2 regions of the Limnochorda sp. genome follow, and region 2 is predicted to be linked to the other one. Evidence: riboswitches for the same ligand, from Rfam matches in the RefSeq annotation. Region 2 holds a riboswitch; the other holds the start of a gene.
What was found. A riboswitch is a leader RNA that binds a small molecule or an ion and turns the genes downstream of it on or off. The one in region 2 is predicted to bind cyclic di-AMP.
Positions count from the first base shown of each region.

Region 1 (6,901 bases), on a different contig from region 2:
CGGCTTCCACCCCGTTCCCCGGGAAATCGACGAGCAGGTGGCCCGGCTCAAGCTGGAGGCGGGCGGGATCCACCTGGACAGCCTCACCCCCGAGCAAGAAGCCTACCTAAGGAGCTGGCAGTGAGATGAAGGTGATTCGCGGCGGGCGGGTCTGGCTCGGCGCCGCTGAAGGCTTTCGCGAAGGCTTGGAAATCGTTGTCGAGGGGAGCCGCATCACCGACGTGCGGCCGTCCCAGCCCGATCAGCCAACACCCAGCCAGGAGACCGGGGCCCGGGAGGCGGAGGTGATCGATGCCACCGGCCACCTGGTCCTGCCGGGCTTCGTCAACGCCCACACCCACGCGGCCATGACCTTGCTCCGGAGCTACGCGGACGACATGGCCCTCCACCCCTGGCTCACCGAGGCCATCTGGCCGGCGGAGGCCCGGATGACGCCGGAGGACATTTACTGGGGCAGTCTCTTGGCCATCATTGAGATGATCCGGGGCGGCACCACCGCCTTCGCCGACATGTACTTCTTTGAGGATCAGACGGCTCGGGCCGTGGCGGAGAGTGGCATCCGGGCCGCCCTGGCCCCGGGACTGGTGGACGGAGAGGCGTTCGAAGCCCGGCTCCAGACGGTCCGAGAACTGGCCGCCACCTGGCACGGCGAAGCGGGCGGGCGGATCCGCATCATGGTGGGGCCCCACGCCCCCTACACCGCCTCCCAGGGCCTGAGCCGGGCCGCGGAGCTGGCCGGGGAGTTGGGGCTGGCCATCCACATCCACCTCTCGGAGACACGCAAGGAAGTGGAAGAGAGCCTGGCCCAGCACGGCCTCACCCCCATCCAGGTGGCGGAGCGGGCCGGCGTCTTCCAGGTGCCCACCCTGGCCGCCCACTGCGTTCACGTGACCGACGGGGACGTGGAGCTCCTGCGGGAGCACCGGGTGAAAGTGGCCCACAACCCCACCAGCAACATGAAATTGGGCAGCGGCCGGGCGCCGGTCCAGAAGATGCTGCAGGCAGGAGTCCTGGTGGCCATCGGAACCGACGGCACCGCCAGCAACAACGACCTGGACATGCTGGAGGAGACCCGGCTGGCCGCCTTTCTGGCCAAGATGGAGGAAGCGCCGCAAGCCCTTCCTGCTGCCACCTGCTTGGAGATGATGACGGTCTACGGGGCGGAGGCTCTGGGCTTCGCGGACGTGGGCCGGATCGCCCCCGGCTACCAGGCGGACCTCATCCTGGTGGACACCTCGGGGCCCCACTGGACACCCCTCTTTGACCCCGCGGCCAACCTGATCTACAGCGGCAAGGGGGCCGACGTGAAGACGGTGGTGGTGGCGGGCGAGCTCCTCATGGAGCGGGGCGAGCTGAAGACGGTGGATGAGGAGCGGGTCCTACACGAGGTGCGGCAACGGGCGCAGCGGATCGCCCGGGCCTAGGGCCCGGTCGATCCGTCGAGGACCCAATCTTCCCGCCCGCCCTGGCCGTGACGCCAGGGCGGGCACCTTCCACGCCTCTCGGCCTACACCTGGGCTAGGTTCTTCGTTCGCGGAGGAGTTCGGATAGCGCCAAGAGCGCCAATCCGAGACCGATGTGGGTGAAGGGACCTTCTAGCAGTGCCAGAAGGAGAGCACCCAGACCACCGGGGGGAGGACTGACCAGGAGGTCGATGCCTTCCGCCACCCCGCCGATGATCAGGATCCACCCGATCACGACCAGCCAGAAGGCCAGTCTGGAAAGCGGCCTCGACAATCGCATCGCTCCTTTCCGTGGGCACCCTATGTCCCAACCGAACAAACCCACACCCGCCTCAGGTCACGTTTGCGGCCGTTTTCGCGTGGATGCTCGGGCTGAACTACGAATGGGCGGGGCCAGCCCCCCTCTCCGGCGCGACCCTGGCCTCCCACGGCCTCATCCCCGGAGGCGAACCTTGGAGGGCTGGGAAGGATGTGGTATACTCCCAGTCAAGCACGGGCCCGATGCGTCGGGCCAGACGTGTCAGGCGCCGAATTCTCCCCAAGGGGAGAAGCGGGGGAACCACCTTTCTGGGGCGAATCCTCCGGAAGGAGGTAGGGCAGTCCACACCCGAGCCCGTCAGCTAACCCCGTAGGCAGCAGTGGAGAGTCTTGGGTTTCCCATCCAGGCACACGATCCGCGTGCCGTCTCCCGAGGCCCTCCGCACCTCGGGTTGTTTTTTCCCGACCTGACGCTGCCAGCATGATCCCACGGCGCCGTGAGGGGGCGGATGGCTGATCTGTCCGTGCCCCAAGATCACGGAGGGGGATCCTGATGCGCACGCTTCTGACCACTGGTTTGGCCGCGCTCCTCATCGCCGCGGCCTGGCCGGCGTCTGCCCTGGCCGCAGGCCAGGAACCCATTGTCTTTGCCGATGCCAGTTGGGAAAGCATCCAGTTCCACAACCGGGTGGCCGGCTTCATCGTGGAGCACGGCTACGGCCGTCCCGTCGACTACATCTTTGGCGACACCTTGCCCCTCTTGCACGGGCTGGTGCGAGGCGACATCGACGCCTACATGGAGGTCTGGATCGACAACATCCGGGAGGCGGTGGAGCAGGCCCTGGAGAGCGGCCGGGTCCTCAACCTGGGCTCCAACTTCCCCGATGCGCCCCAGGGTTGGTACGTGCCCACCTACATGGTCGAAGGCGACCCGGAGCGGGGCATCGAGCCCATGATGCCCGACGTCCGCTCCGTCACCGACCTGGCCAAGTACTGGGAGCTCTTCCGTGACCCGGAGAACCCTAGCAAGGGTCGGTTCTACAACTGTCCCCCTGGTTGGGTCTGCAGCGACATCAACCGGGCCAAGCTGAAGGCTTACGGCCTGGACGAGGTCTTCACCGCCTTCTCCCCCGGGTCCCAGGCGGCCCTCAACGCCACCATCGCCGCCGCCTACCGGCGGGGCCAGCCCTGGTTCGGCTACTACTGGGAGCCCACGTGGGTTATCGGCCAGTACGACATGACCCTCCTGGAAGAGCCTCCCTACACCGACGAGTGCTGGGCGACGGACTACGGTTGCGCCTACCCCTTCTCCAAGGTGCTCATCCTGGTCAACGCCGACCTGCCTGAGAAGGACCCGGAGGTGTACGCCTTCCTCTCCCGCTACGAGACGGAGCTGGAGCACACCAACCGGGCCCTGGCCTTCCTGAACGAGACCCAGGGCTCCATGGAAGCGACAGCCGTCTGGTTCCTCCGGGAGTACCCCGAGGTCTGGCGGGCCTGGGTGGACGAGGAGACGGCCCGGCGGGTTGAGGCGGCTTTGGAGGCGCATGGCGCATGACGACGCCAGCCATACGGGTGAGCCATCTCTGGAAGCTCTTCGGCCCGGAACGGATCCTCCGCACGTGCGACCGTCCCGAAACCTTCCCTGAGGCCCTGAAGGCGGGCGCGGTGGCGGCCGTGCGAGACCTCTCCTTCACCGTGGCGCCGGGGGAGATCTTCGTGGTGATGGGTCTGTCGGGAAGCGGCAAGTCGACCCTCATCCGCTCCCTCCTCCGCCTCATTGAGCCCACCTGGGGCCGGGTGGAGGTGGGCGGGGTGGACGTGACGGCCTTGGACGGCCCCGGCTTGACCCACTTCCGCCGGACCAAGGTGGCCATGATCTTCCAACACTACGGCCTTCTCCCCCACAAGACGGTGCTGGAGAACGTCGCCTTCGGCCTAAAGCTCCGGGGGGTGCCCCCGGCCGAGCGGCGGGCCAAGGCCCTGGAGGTCCTGGCCCGGGTGGGCTTGAAGGGCTGGGAGGAGAAGCTTCCCAGCGCCCTGAGCGGGGGCATGCAGCAGCGGGTGGGCATCGCCCGGGCCCTGGCTACCGACGCCGACATCCTCCTCATGGATGAACCCTTCAGCGGTCTGGACCCCCTGATCCGAACGGACATGCAGAACGAGCTCCTCCGGCTCCAGGCGGAGATGCGGAAGACCATCCTCTTCGTCACCCACGACCTCCGGGAGGCGGTCCGCCTGGGCGACCGGATGGCGGTGATGCGCTCCGGCTCCTTCGTCCAAGTGGGCACCCCCGACGAAATCCTGGCCCACCCGGCCAACGAGTACGTGGCCCGTTTCGTCCACGCCCAGGACCTGCCCGGCCGGAAGAAGCAGACCCAGCGGGAGAAGGTGGTCTCCTGATGCCTGAGTTCCATGTGGCCGGCTGGATCGATGCCTTCGTTGATTGGCTGCTCCTGAGCTACGGGGCGCTCTTCGACGGGATCTCGGCCGGGATCCTCGCCCTGCTCCTGCGCATCCAGGCGGGGCTCGAGTGGCTCCCCTGGTGGGCAGCGGTGGCCATCACCATACTCGCTGCCTACTCGCTCACCCGGCGGCCCGGCCTCTCCCTTATCCTGGGGTCCCTGCTGGTGATGGTGGTCGCCTTTGGCCTCTGGCCCCTGGCGGTGGAGACCCTGGCGGTGGTCATCGCCTCGGTGGTCTTGGCCCTCCTGCTCGGCATCCCCGTGGGGGTGCTCATGGCCGAATCCCGCTGGGCCAATGCAGCCCTCCAGCCTGTCCTGGATGCCATGCAGACCATGCCCAGCTTCGTCTACCTGATCCCGGCCATGATGCTCTTCGGCCTGGGGAAGGTGCCGGCGGTGCTGGCCACCCTGATCTACTCCACGCCGCCCGTCATCAGGCTGACCAACTTGGGCATCCGCCAGGTCTCGCCGGAGGTGCAGGAGGCAGCCCTCGCCTACGGCGCCACCCGGTGGCAGCTTCTGAAGGAGGTGCGCCTCCCCCTGGCCATGCCATCGATCCTGGCGGGCGTCAACCAGACGACCATGATGGCCCTCTCCATGGTGGTCATCGCCTCCATGATCGGGGCCCGGGGCGTGGGCGAGGAGGTGCTTCTCGCCATCAACCGGATCGACGTGGGCCGGGGTTTCGAGGCGGGTCTGGCCATCGTCGCCCTGGCCATCGTCATGGACCGGCTCACCCAAGCCTTCGCCCGGCGGTGGGAAACGCCCGGCGTGCCCTGAGGCCTTGCTACCGACTGGGCCTGGCCTCCGGTCCGAGCCAGCCTTCACGCCAGCTGACGCCCCGGAGCACCCAGCTCCGGGGCGCCAAACGGGCTCCCACTCCTCCTGTCACCCGGTATCGAATCGATCCTCCTGAGGCATACCACCCCGGGAGGCTCTGGAATGCCCTTCAGGCCCACATGGAAGCTCAGCCGCGCCTCGCTTCTGGCCCACGCCCTGGTCCTGGCCTTGACCCTGGCCCTCTCTGGCGCGGCCTCGGCCCACCGGCCCCTCTTTCCGGGGCCCCGGGCCGCCGATCCCGACTCAACCATCACCATCGCCAACCCGGCTGTCTCCCACGTGATCTACATCGAGCTGACCCCCGAAACACCCCACGCCTGGGTCCGCCTGGAGAACGACCGGCCCCGGCAGGTCGCCGTCCGGCTGGCGGTGCCGGAGGAACCACGGCGGAAACTTGCGGCGCCGGTGCTGGTCCTCTTCGGCCCCGGGCTTCCGGACCCGCCCGAGGAGCTGGCCGTGGCGCCGCCTCAGGGAACGGCCGGCGGGGCCCTCACCGTCATCCCCACCGGGCCTCCTGAGCCCTTCCATGAACCCGTCACGGGCACCCGGTCCCGCATCGTCGCCAAGACCCAGCTCCGCCTCCCAGCGGCGGGCACCTACCTCGCCGCGCTCTACGACGCCCAGGGGGAAGAGGGCAAGGCCTGGATCAGCCTGGGCCAGCGGGAAGGGTTCCGCTGGCGGGACATCGCCCGCCTGCCCGGCTGGATCCGGGATGTACGCCGCTTCCACGAAGTCCCGGGCTTGCCCACCTGGGCGTGGATCGGCGTGGCCGGGGTGGTCGCCCTTGGCTCGGTGGTGGGGCGGGCGCTCTCGAGGAGGTAGGCCGGCGCCCCCGGCGAGTCGAGGAAGCTTCGCGGGGGTGCGGCAGGCGCCGCACCCCCGCTGAGTGACCGATCCGGGAAACTGGAAGCCGATGCGCGCATCCCGTCAGGCCGGCGTCACCGCGGGCCCAGGCCGTCCTCCGGCCTTCACCTGGCACTTCTCGAGGAGGTCGGGGATGGCGTCCACCAGCTTGTCCAGGGCGCCTCCGGCACCCGTCTGGACAAAGCGGACGTCGTCCCCCTGGATGACCAAGACCCCGGCCACCTTCATGCGGGCGCCGCCACCGCCGCCCGTGCCGGTGCCGCCCTCGGTGTCGCCGCCGCCTCCACCCCCGAACCCGAAGCTGACGTTGATGATGGGGATGAGGGTGAGGGAGCCGATTTGCATGGGCTCGCCGATCACGGTCTTGGTGCTCATGCTCTGCATGACCTTGTCAATGATCGCCTCAACGTTCATCGACCAACCTCCTATCCTCGCCTGCCTTGCCCGCCTGAGGCCTCTTGAGCCTGCCACCGCTTCCGATACCCTGCCCTCGCCTCACGCCGTCCCGGCCAGCCGGGCTTTGAGCCGGGGCCACCAGACCCGCCGGATCTCCCGGCGGAGAAGGACGGCCACCAGCACCGCCGCCGGCCGGATGGGCACCACCCGCATCCGCACTCGGGCCCACCCCTCCAGCTTGGCCTCCCCGAAGTCCGGCGTCAGGCGCAGATCCCGGGGCCACGGCAGCATGGCCCGCAGACCTTCGCACACACCGGTCAGGTACGGATCCTCCAGCCCGTAGGTGAGCTTCCCTTGGGCCTCAAGCCCCAGGGAGCGCCAGAGTCGTGCCATCACCGGCCGGAGCTCCGGCAGCAGCGCCAGGAACTCCGGGAGCGTCAGGCCCCGGCGCCGTCGCCGCGAGGGTTTGGGCCGCGGGGGCCGGGGCCGGCCCCCCCGCCGCGCGCCGCCCGCCGACAAGGCCTTGGTGAAGCCGGCCAGCCGGAGGGAGGTCTGGGCGGGACGCCCCGGCTCCTTCACGCTGACGAAGGCGACCAGCCCGAAGGCCCAGTCGGC
Region 1 is NZ_VSCV01000028.1:13,357-20,257, forward strand. Features, by position in the region: gene FWJ67_RS09190 (adenosylhomocysteinase) at 1-124, shown strand, start outside; gene FWJ67_RS09195 (amidohydrolase) at 126-1,424, shown strand; cyclic di-AMP (ydaO/yuaA leader) riboswitch at 1,979-2,114, shown strand; gene FWJ67_RS09200 (ABC transporter substrate-binding protein) at 2,275-3,279, shown strand; gene FWJ67_RS09205 (quaternary amine ABC transporter ATP-binding protein) at 3,276-4,124, shown strand; gene FWJ67_RS09210 (ABC transporter permease) at 4,121-4,966, shown strand; gene FWJ67_RS09215 (hypothetical protein) at 5,129-5,848, shown strand; gene FWJ67_RS09220 (GerW family sporulation protein) at 5,954-6,304, opposite strand; gene FWJ67_RS09225 (DUF2953 domain-containing protein) at 6,386-6,901, opposite strand, start outside.
Region 1: it holds a riboswitch for cyclic di-AMP, as region 2 does, so the genes downstream of both, FWJ67_RS09200 (ABC transporter substrate-binding protein) here and FWJ67_RS04765 (NAD/NADP octopine/nopaline dehydrogenase family protein) in region 2, are expected to answer to the same signal.

Region 2 (6,901 bases):
GGAGACCAAGATCATGAACGAGGGGTGGGCCACCTACTTCCACACAAGGATCATGCGGGCCCTGGACCTCTCCGACGCGGAGGCCTTGGAGTTCGCTCAGATGCACGCGGGCGTCATCCAGCCCTCCCCCCACCAGATCAACCCCTACCTTCTGGGCCTGAAGCTCTTCGAGTCCATCGAGCGGCGGTGGGACCACCCCACCCCCGAGGAGCGGGAGCGGTGGGGCCGACAGGGGGGCGAGGGGCGGGCCAAGATCTTCGAGGTCCGGGAGACGGAGACGGACCTCTCCTTCATCCGCAACTACCTGACCAAGGAGCTGGTGGAGGAGCTGGACCTTTACCTCTACGCTCAGGTGGACGGCCACTGGCAGGTGGTGGAGAAGGACTGGGAGCGGGTGCGGGATCACCTGGTCCAGAGGCTGACCCACTGCGGCATCCCCTACATCGTGGTGGAGGATGGCGACTACCGGGGCCGGGGCGAGCTTCTCCTCCGCCACCGCCATGAGGGGTGGGATCTGGACCGGCGGTATGCCCTGAAGACCTTGGAACACCTCTACCGCCTCTGGGGGAAGCCCGTCCACCTGGCCACCGTGGAACAGGGGCGGGAGCGGGTCTACGTCTTCGACGGCGAGAGCGCCGCGAGCCCGTGAGTCGGGCACCTCGCCTCCCAGGAGATACTAGCCCCCGGGAGGGATGGCCGTGAGCCAGGAGCCGGACCGGCAGATACTCCTTGCCTTCTTCCCCTCCCGGGCCCAGGCCGAGGCGGCGAAGGCGGCCCTCGGGGCAGCGGGCTTCCACCAGCTCCACATCGACCGGGTGAGCCGCCACGCCAGGGGAGACGCCTCCATTCTGACCAACCCCCTGACGGGCAGCTTCACCAGCCTGGCCCCCGGGGGCGGAGACGGCCCCGAAGAGGCGGGCGCTCCCCTGATGGGGCCCGTCCCTGGGGCCGGTAGCTCCGGCCTGGAAACCGACGCCCCCGAGAAGGGCTACCTGCTCACCATCGTCGCCCCCGCCCGGGAGCTGGACCGGGCGGAGCTGGTGGTCCGGGAGCACGGCGGGCTCCTCTAACCGGCTCCCCGGGCCCCGGCCTGGATGGCCCGGTCGAGGATCTCGGCGATGTGGAGCACCTGAACGGGCGCCGTCGCCGGCGCGCCGCCCACCCGCCCTTGAGCGAGCCGCCGGGCCCCCATCAAGAGCTGGAGGTGGCAGGGGGTGTTGGCCACCGCCAGGACCGAAGCCCCCACCTGGGCCACCTGGGCCATCTTAGCATCCAAAAGCTCCCGGCTCATAGCCGGCTGGGTGAGGGTGTAGACGCCGCCTGCGCCACAGCACTGGGCCGCGCCAGGCAGCTCCACGTACCGGAGGCCGGGCACCCGCCGGAGGAGGCGCCGGGGCGGATCGACCACCCCTTGCACATTCCGCAGGTGGCACGAGTCCTGGTAGGTGACCGCCGCCTCGAAGGGCCCCAGCTCGGGAAGGGGCAGCTGGTCCACCAGCTCGGTGAAGTCCCGGCATCGGCTGGCGAAGGCCTGGGCCCGCTCAGCCCACTGGGGATCGCCGGCCAGCCAGTCGGGGTACTCCTTGAGGGCCGCGCCGCAACCACCCGCCACGTTCACGATCCAGTCGGCCTCCACCTGCTCGAAGACCTCGATGTTCCGCCGGGCCTGAGCCAAGGCGGCCTCCCGGTCCCCCAGGTGGGCGTGGACCGCCCCGCAGCACCCCTGGCCGGGCGGGATGAGGACCTGGCAGCCCGCCGCCTCCAGAACCCGGATGGCCGCCTGGTTGACGTGGTCCAGAGCGATGGCCTGCACACACCCGGAGAAGAAGGCGACCCGTGGACCGTTCCCCAAGGGGGCCTTCCCCCTGGCGGGCCCGTCCGCCCGCTCCGGGCTGGGCAGGGAGGCCTCCAGCTCACCCAAGGGCGGCAGGAGCCGTTCCAAGACCCCCGTCCGACGGATCAGGCCCTGGAGCCCCAGGGCGCGGTAGAGGCGGTAGAGCCACCGGCTCAGGCGGAGCCCCCAGGGGCGGCCCAAGAGGCCCCGGAGAACAACCCGCCAGGCAACCCCTTCCAGCCAGGGGCGGGGCCGCCGGGGCTCCAGCTCCGCCCGGCTCGCCTCCAGGATCTGGCCGTAGGGGACCCCGGCCGGGCAGGCAGGCTCACAGGCCCGGCAGCCGATGCACAGGTCCAACGCGGGGAGGATGGCCGCCGGATCCAGCCACCCTTCCGCGGCCGAGCGGACCAGGTGGATCCGCCCCCGGGGGCTTTGGGTCTCCAAGCCTGTCACCTGGTAGGTCGGGCAGGCGGCCAGGCAGAAGCCGCACCGCATGCACTGGACCGCCGCCTCCAGGGGGAGCCGGAGGGTCTCGGGATCCCGCAGCTTGAGCGGCCCGCTCATCCCTGCCTCACCACCAGGCGACGGGGGCGCTGGCGGGGCAAGATCTTCCCCGGGTTGAGCAGGTTCTGGGGGTCCAGAGCCTCCTTGATCGCCCGCATGGCCGCCATCCCCGCGGGGCCGACCTTCCACTCCAGGTAGTTCTGCTTGGCCAGGCCCACCCCGTGCTCACCGGTGATGGTCCCGCCCAGTTGGATGGCCGCCCGGAAAATGTCCTCGAAGGCAGCCTCCACCCGGGCCATCTCCTCCCGGTCCCGCTCGTCGGTGAGGCAGGTGGGGTGGAGGTTGCCGTCGCCCGCGTGGCCGAAGGTGCAGATGGTCACCCGGTGCCGGGCCGCCGCCTCCTGGATGGCCTGGAGCATCTCCACCAGGCGGGCCCGGGGCACGGTGGCGTCCTCCAGGATGGTGGTGGGGCGGATCCGAGCCAGGGCGGAAAGGGCTGCCCTGCGGGCCGCCATCAGGCGGTCGCCCTCCTCAGGGCTGGCGCCCACCTCCACCCGGACCGCCCCCGCCTCCCGGCAGATGGCCGCCGCCGCGGCGATGTCGTTGGCCACCTGCTCTTCCGGACCGTCCTGGCCGATGAGGAGGACGGCCTGCGCGTCAGTGGGAAGACCCACCCGGGCGAAGGCCTCCACCGCCTGGATGGTGCCCTGATCGAGGAACTCTAGGGTGGCGGGGAGCATGCGGGCGGCGATGATCCGCTCCACGCTCCGAGCCGCCTCCTCCAGGCGGGTGTAGACAGCCAGGGCCACCTGGCGGGCCGGCGGCAGGGGAATCAGCCGGAGGATGATCCGGGTGATGATGGCCAAGGTCCCCTCCGAGCCAACCAGGAGCCGGGTCAGGTCGTAGCCGGCCACATCCTTGACGTTCTTGCCCCCGGTGGTGATCCGCTCACCGTTGGCCAGCACCGCCTCCAAGCCCATGACGTAATCGCCGGTGACACCGTACTTCAACCCCCGCAGGCCCCCGGCGTTCTCCGCCACGTTCCCGCCGATGGTGGAGACGGCCACACTCCCCGGATCGGGCGGGTAAAAGAGACCCTCCGCCTCCACCTGCCGTTGGAGCTGGGCCGTGATCACCCCTGGCTCCACCGTCACCGTCAGGTTCTCCCGGTCCAGCTCCAGGATCCGGTTCATCCGGGTCATGACCAAGACGATGCCGCCCTCCACAGGGACCGTCCCGCCCGAGAGGTTGGTCGCCTGGCCCCGGGGGAGGAGGGGGATCCCCTCCCGGGCGGCCAGCCGGACCACCGCCTGGACCTGCTCCGTCGCCCCAGGGAAGACCACCGCATCGGGCAGGGACCGGTACCCAGGGGCCCCGTCGTAGGCGTAGGCCGCCCGGTCCGCCTCGCTGTCCAAGACCCAGGCGGGGCCGACGATGGCCCGAAGCTCATCCACAACCCGCGGGTCGAGCATGCACGCACTCCTCTCCCTTCCCCGGCGCCGCCGGGGTGCCAGCCCTTTCGCCGTCTTCTGTCCTCTGGTTCCGCGCCGGGCGGCCGGGGGCCTGCAGCCTGAAACCCGCCGGGCGCACCCGCGCCGGGACCGATCTTGGCCCGGGGAGTGAGGCCGGGTTGCATCTCCTGGAGGGGTTTCCGTATAATTGGGTGTGCATAACCCGCCTCGAGACCAGCTGAATCGCTGAATCGCGCCCCACGGGTGCGAGCGGGGGACCCAACCTCTTCGGGGTGAATCTCCGGCCTGGGCCGGGGAAGGGCGAACTCTTGCCGCCCGAACCCGTCAGCTAACCCCGCAAGCGTTGCAAGGGAGTGCGGCTGGTTGGTCGTCACCTGCCGCGTGGCGGCACCTGCACGGAGGTCTCTCAGCCAACTCCCTGCGTGGTCAACCGGGGCCCATCCTGTGATGTGAGGAGGTTGTGGCATGCCTCACCGGGACTTTCTGCGCGTCGCCGTGCTGGGCGCCGGCCATGGCGGTCAGGCGATGGCCGGTTGGATGGCTTGGCAAGGGCACCAGGTCCGGCTCTTCAACCGCTCGGCCGAGGCTCTGATGCCCCTCCGCTCTGGGCTGACCCTCGAGGGTGTGGTCTCGGGCCACGTGCGGCTGCAGGTGACCACCCACATCGATGAGGCCCTGGACGGGGCCGACCTGGTGATGGTGGTGACACCGGCCACGGCCCACCGGCCCCTGGCCTACCGGATGGTTCCTCACCTCTCGCCCGAGCAGGTGGTCCTCCTCCACCCCGGCCGGACGGGCGGGGCCCTGGAGGTGGCCCGGATTCTGGCGGCTGCCGGCCTTCCCAACGTGGTGGCGGAGGCGGAGACCTTCCTCATGGCCAGTCGTGTCGAGGCGCCGGGGACCGCGCGGATCTACCAGATCAAGCAGCGGGTCCGGGTGGCGGCGGTGCCGGCCCACCAGACGCGGCGGGTCGTCGAGCTGCTGCAGAAGATCCACCCGGCCTTCGTGCCCGCCCGGAACGTGTTGGAGACGAGCCTGCAGAATATCGGCGCCATCTTCCACCCCGCGCCCCTCCTGCTCAACTTGGGCCGGGTTCAGGCAGGCCTCCCCTTCGACCACTACCATGAAGGGATCACCCCCGGGGTGGCGGCGGTGATGGAAGAGGCCGACCGGGAGCGGACCGACCTGGCCGCCCGGTTGGGGGTGGAGGTCCTGTCGGCCCGCCAGTGGCTGCGGAAGGCGTACGGTGTCGACGGCCGGAACCTCTACGAGTCCATTCAGGCCAACCGGTCCTACCGGGGCCTGAAGGCCCCCCAAACCGACCGGCACCGCTACCTGACGGAGGATGTGCCCACGGGGCTGGTCCCCATGGTCTCCCTGGGGAAGGCCCTGGGCCTGCCCATGGCCGTCATGGAGTCCCTGGTCCGGATGGCTGAGTGCCTCCACCGGGTGGAGTACAGCGCCACCGGCCGTACGGTGGAGAGTCTGGGCTTGGCGGGTCTGGGCCCGGCAGCCATCCGGCGCACGGTGGAGCTGGGCTTCGCCCCTCAGGCCCACCGGGCGGGGATGGAAGGCTGACCCAAGGGCGCCGGAACACGTGAGCTTCGTATAGGCTCCCGTTCCCTGTCGCAAGGTAGGGGCGAGGCCGTTCGAGGCCCGCCACTGCCATGATCCGTTGGTTCCGACGCATCGGACTCGGGGTTTTGATCCTGCTCCTTCTGGTCCTGGTGCTGGTGGTGGTCAACAGCTACCGTCTGGTGGCTGGCTTGGACCCGGACGCGCCGCCCCAGGCGGCCGTCCTTCTGGACCGGGAGGGGCAGTTTTTTGCGTACGCTGGCTGGGGCGCCGTCCGACGGGTCTCGTTGGATGAGGTGCCCCTACACCTCCAGCAGGCGGTGGTGGCCGCGGAGGACAAGCGCTTCTACCAGCACCGCGGGGTGGACCTGATCGCCATCGGGCGGGCCATCTGGGCCAACCTGCGGGCCGGGTCCATCGTCCAGGGGGCCAGCACCATCACCCAGCAGCTGGCCCGCACCCTCTTCCTCACCACCGAGCAGACCCTCAGCCGAAAGGTCCAGGAGATGGTCCTGGCCCTCTTCCTGGAGCAGCGCTTCTCCAAAGAGGAGATCCTGGAGATGTACCTCAACCGGTACGAGTTCGGCGAGGGGGCGGTGGGCGTCGACGCGGCCAGCCGGACCTACTTCGGGCGCCCGCCCGAACAGCTTCACCTGGGCCAGAGCGCGCTCTTGGCCGGTATCCTCCAGGGGCCTTACCTGTACTCACCCTTCCGCAACCTGGACGGTGCCTTAGCCCGGCAGGCCTACGTGTTGGACCGCATGGTGGAGGACGGCTACGTCACCCGGGAGGAGGCGGCCGCCGCCCGGGAAGCCCCCCTCCAGTTGGCCCAACGGCCCTCCGGGGGCGAGCGGTACGTTACCGACTGGATCCGGTCTGAACTCGTCCGGCGGCTGGGCTCCAACCTGGTCCGGTACGGCGGGCTGGTGGTCCAGACCACCATCGATCCCCAGGTGCAAGCGGCCATGGAGGGGATCCTGGGCGAGCACCAGGGCGCCATCGTGGCCCTGGACCCCCAGACAGGAGGAGTCCTGGGCCTGGTGGGCGGCCGCAGCTACCGGGAGAGCCAGTGGAACCGGGCGACCCTGGCCGTCCGCCAGCCCGGGTCCGCGCTGAAGCCGATCATCTACGCCGCCGCCCTGGAACAGGGCTGGCAGCCCAACTGGCTGGTGGACGACCGGCCCCACCGGTTCGGCGAGTACGCCCCGGAGAACTACAAGGATGAGTACTGGGGCCCGGTCACCCTTCGCCAGGCCCTGGTCGATTCGCTCAACAACGGCTCCGTGTGGCTTTTGAGTCAGATCGGGGTGGAGGCGGGGATCGAGATGGCCCGGCGGCTCGGTCTCTCCCGGATCGGCGACGCCGACCGCCACCTGGGCCTGGTGCTGGGCGCCTTGGCCGAGGGCGTCACGCCGCTGGAGCTGGCCGCCGCCTATGCGGTCTTCGCCAACGGCGGCTACCGGGTGGAACCCCACGGCATCATCCGAGTCCAAGATGCTCAAGGCCGGGTCTGGAT
Region 2 is NZ_VSCV01000008.1:24,258-31,158, forward strand. Features, by position in the region: gene FWJ67_RS04745 (SpoVR family protein) at 1-649, shown strand, start outside; gene FWJ67_RS04750 (hypothetical protein) at 699-1,070, shown strand; gene FWJ67_RS04755 ((Fe-S)-binding protein) at 1,067-2,398, opposite strand; gene FWJ67_RS04760 (FAD-binding oxidoreductase) at 2,395-3,810, opposite strand; cyclic di-AMP (ydaO/yuaA leader) riboswitch at 4,024-4,169, shown strand; gene FWJ67_RS04765 (NAD/NADP octopine/nopaline dehydrogenase family protein) at 4,276-5,388, shown strand; gene FWJ67_RS04770 (transglycosylase domain-containing protein) at 5,478-6,901, shown strand, end outside.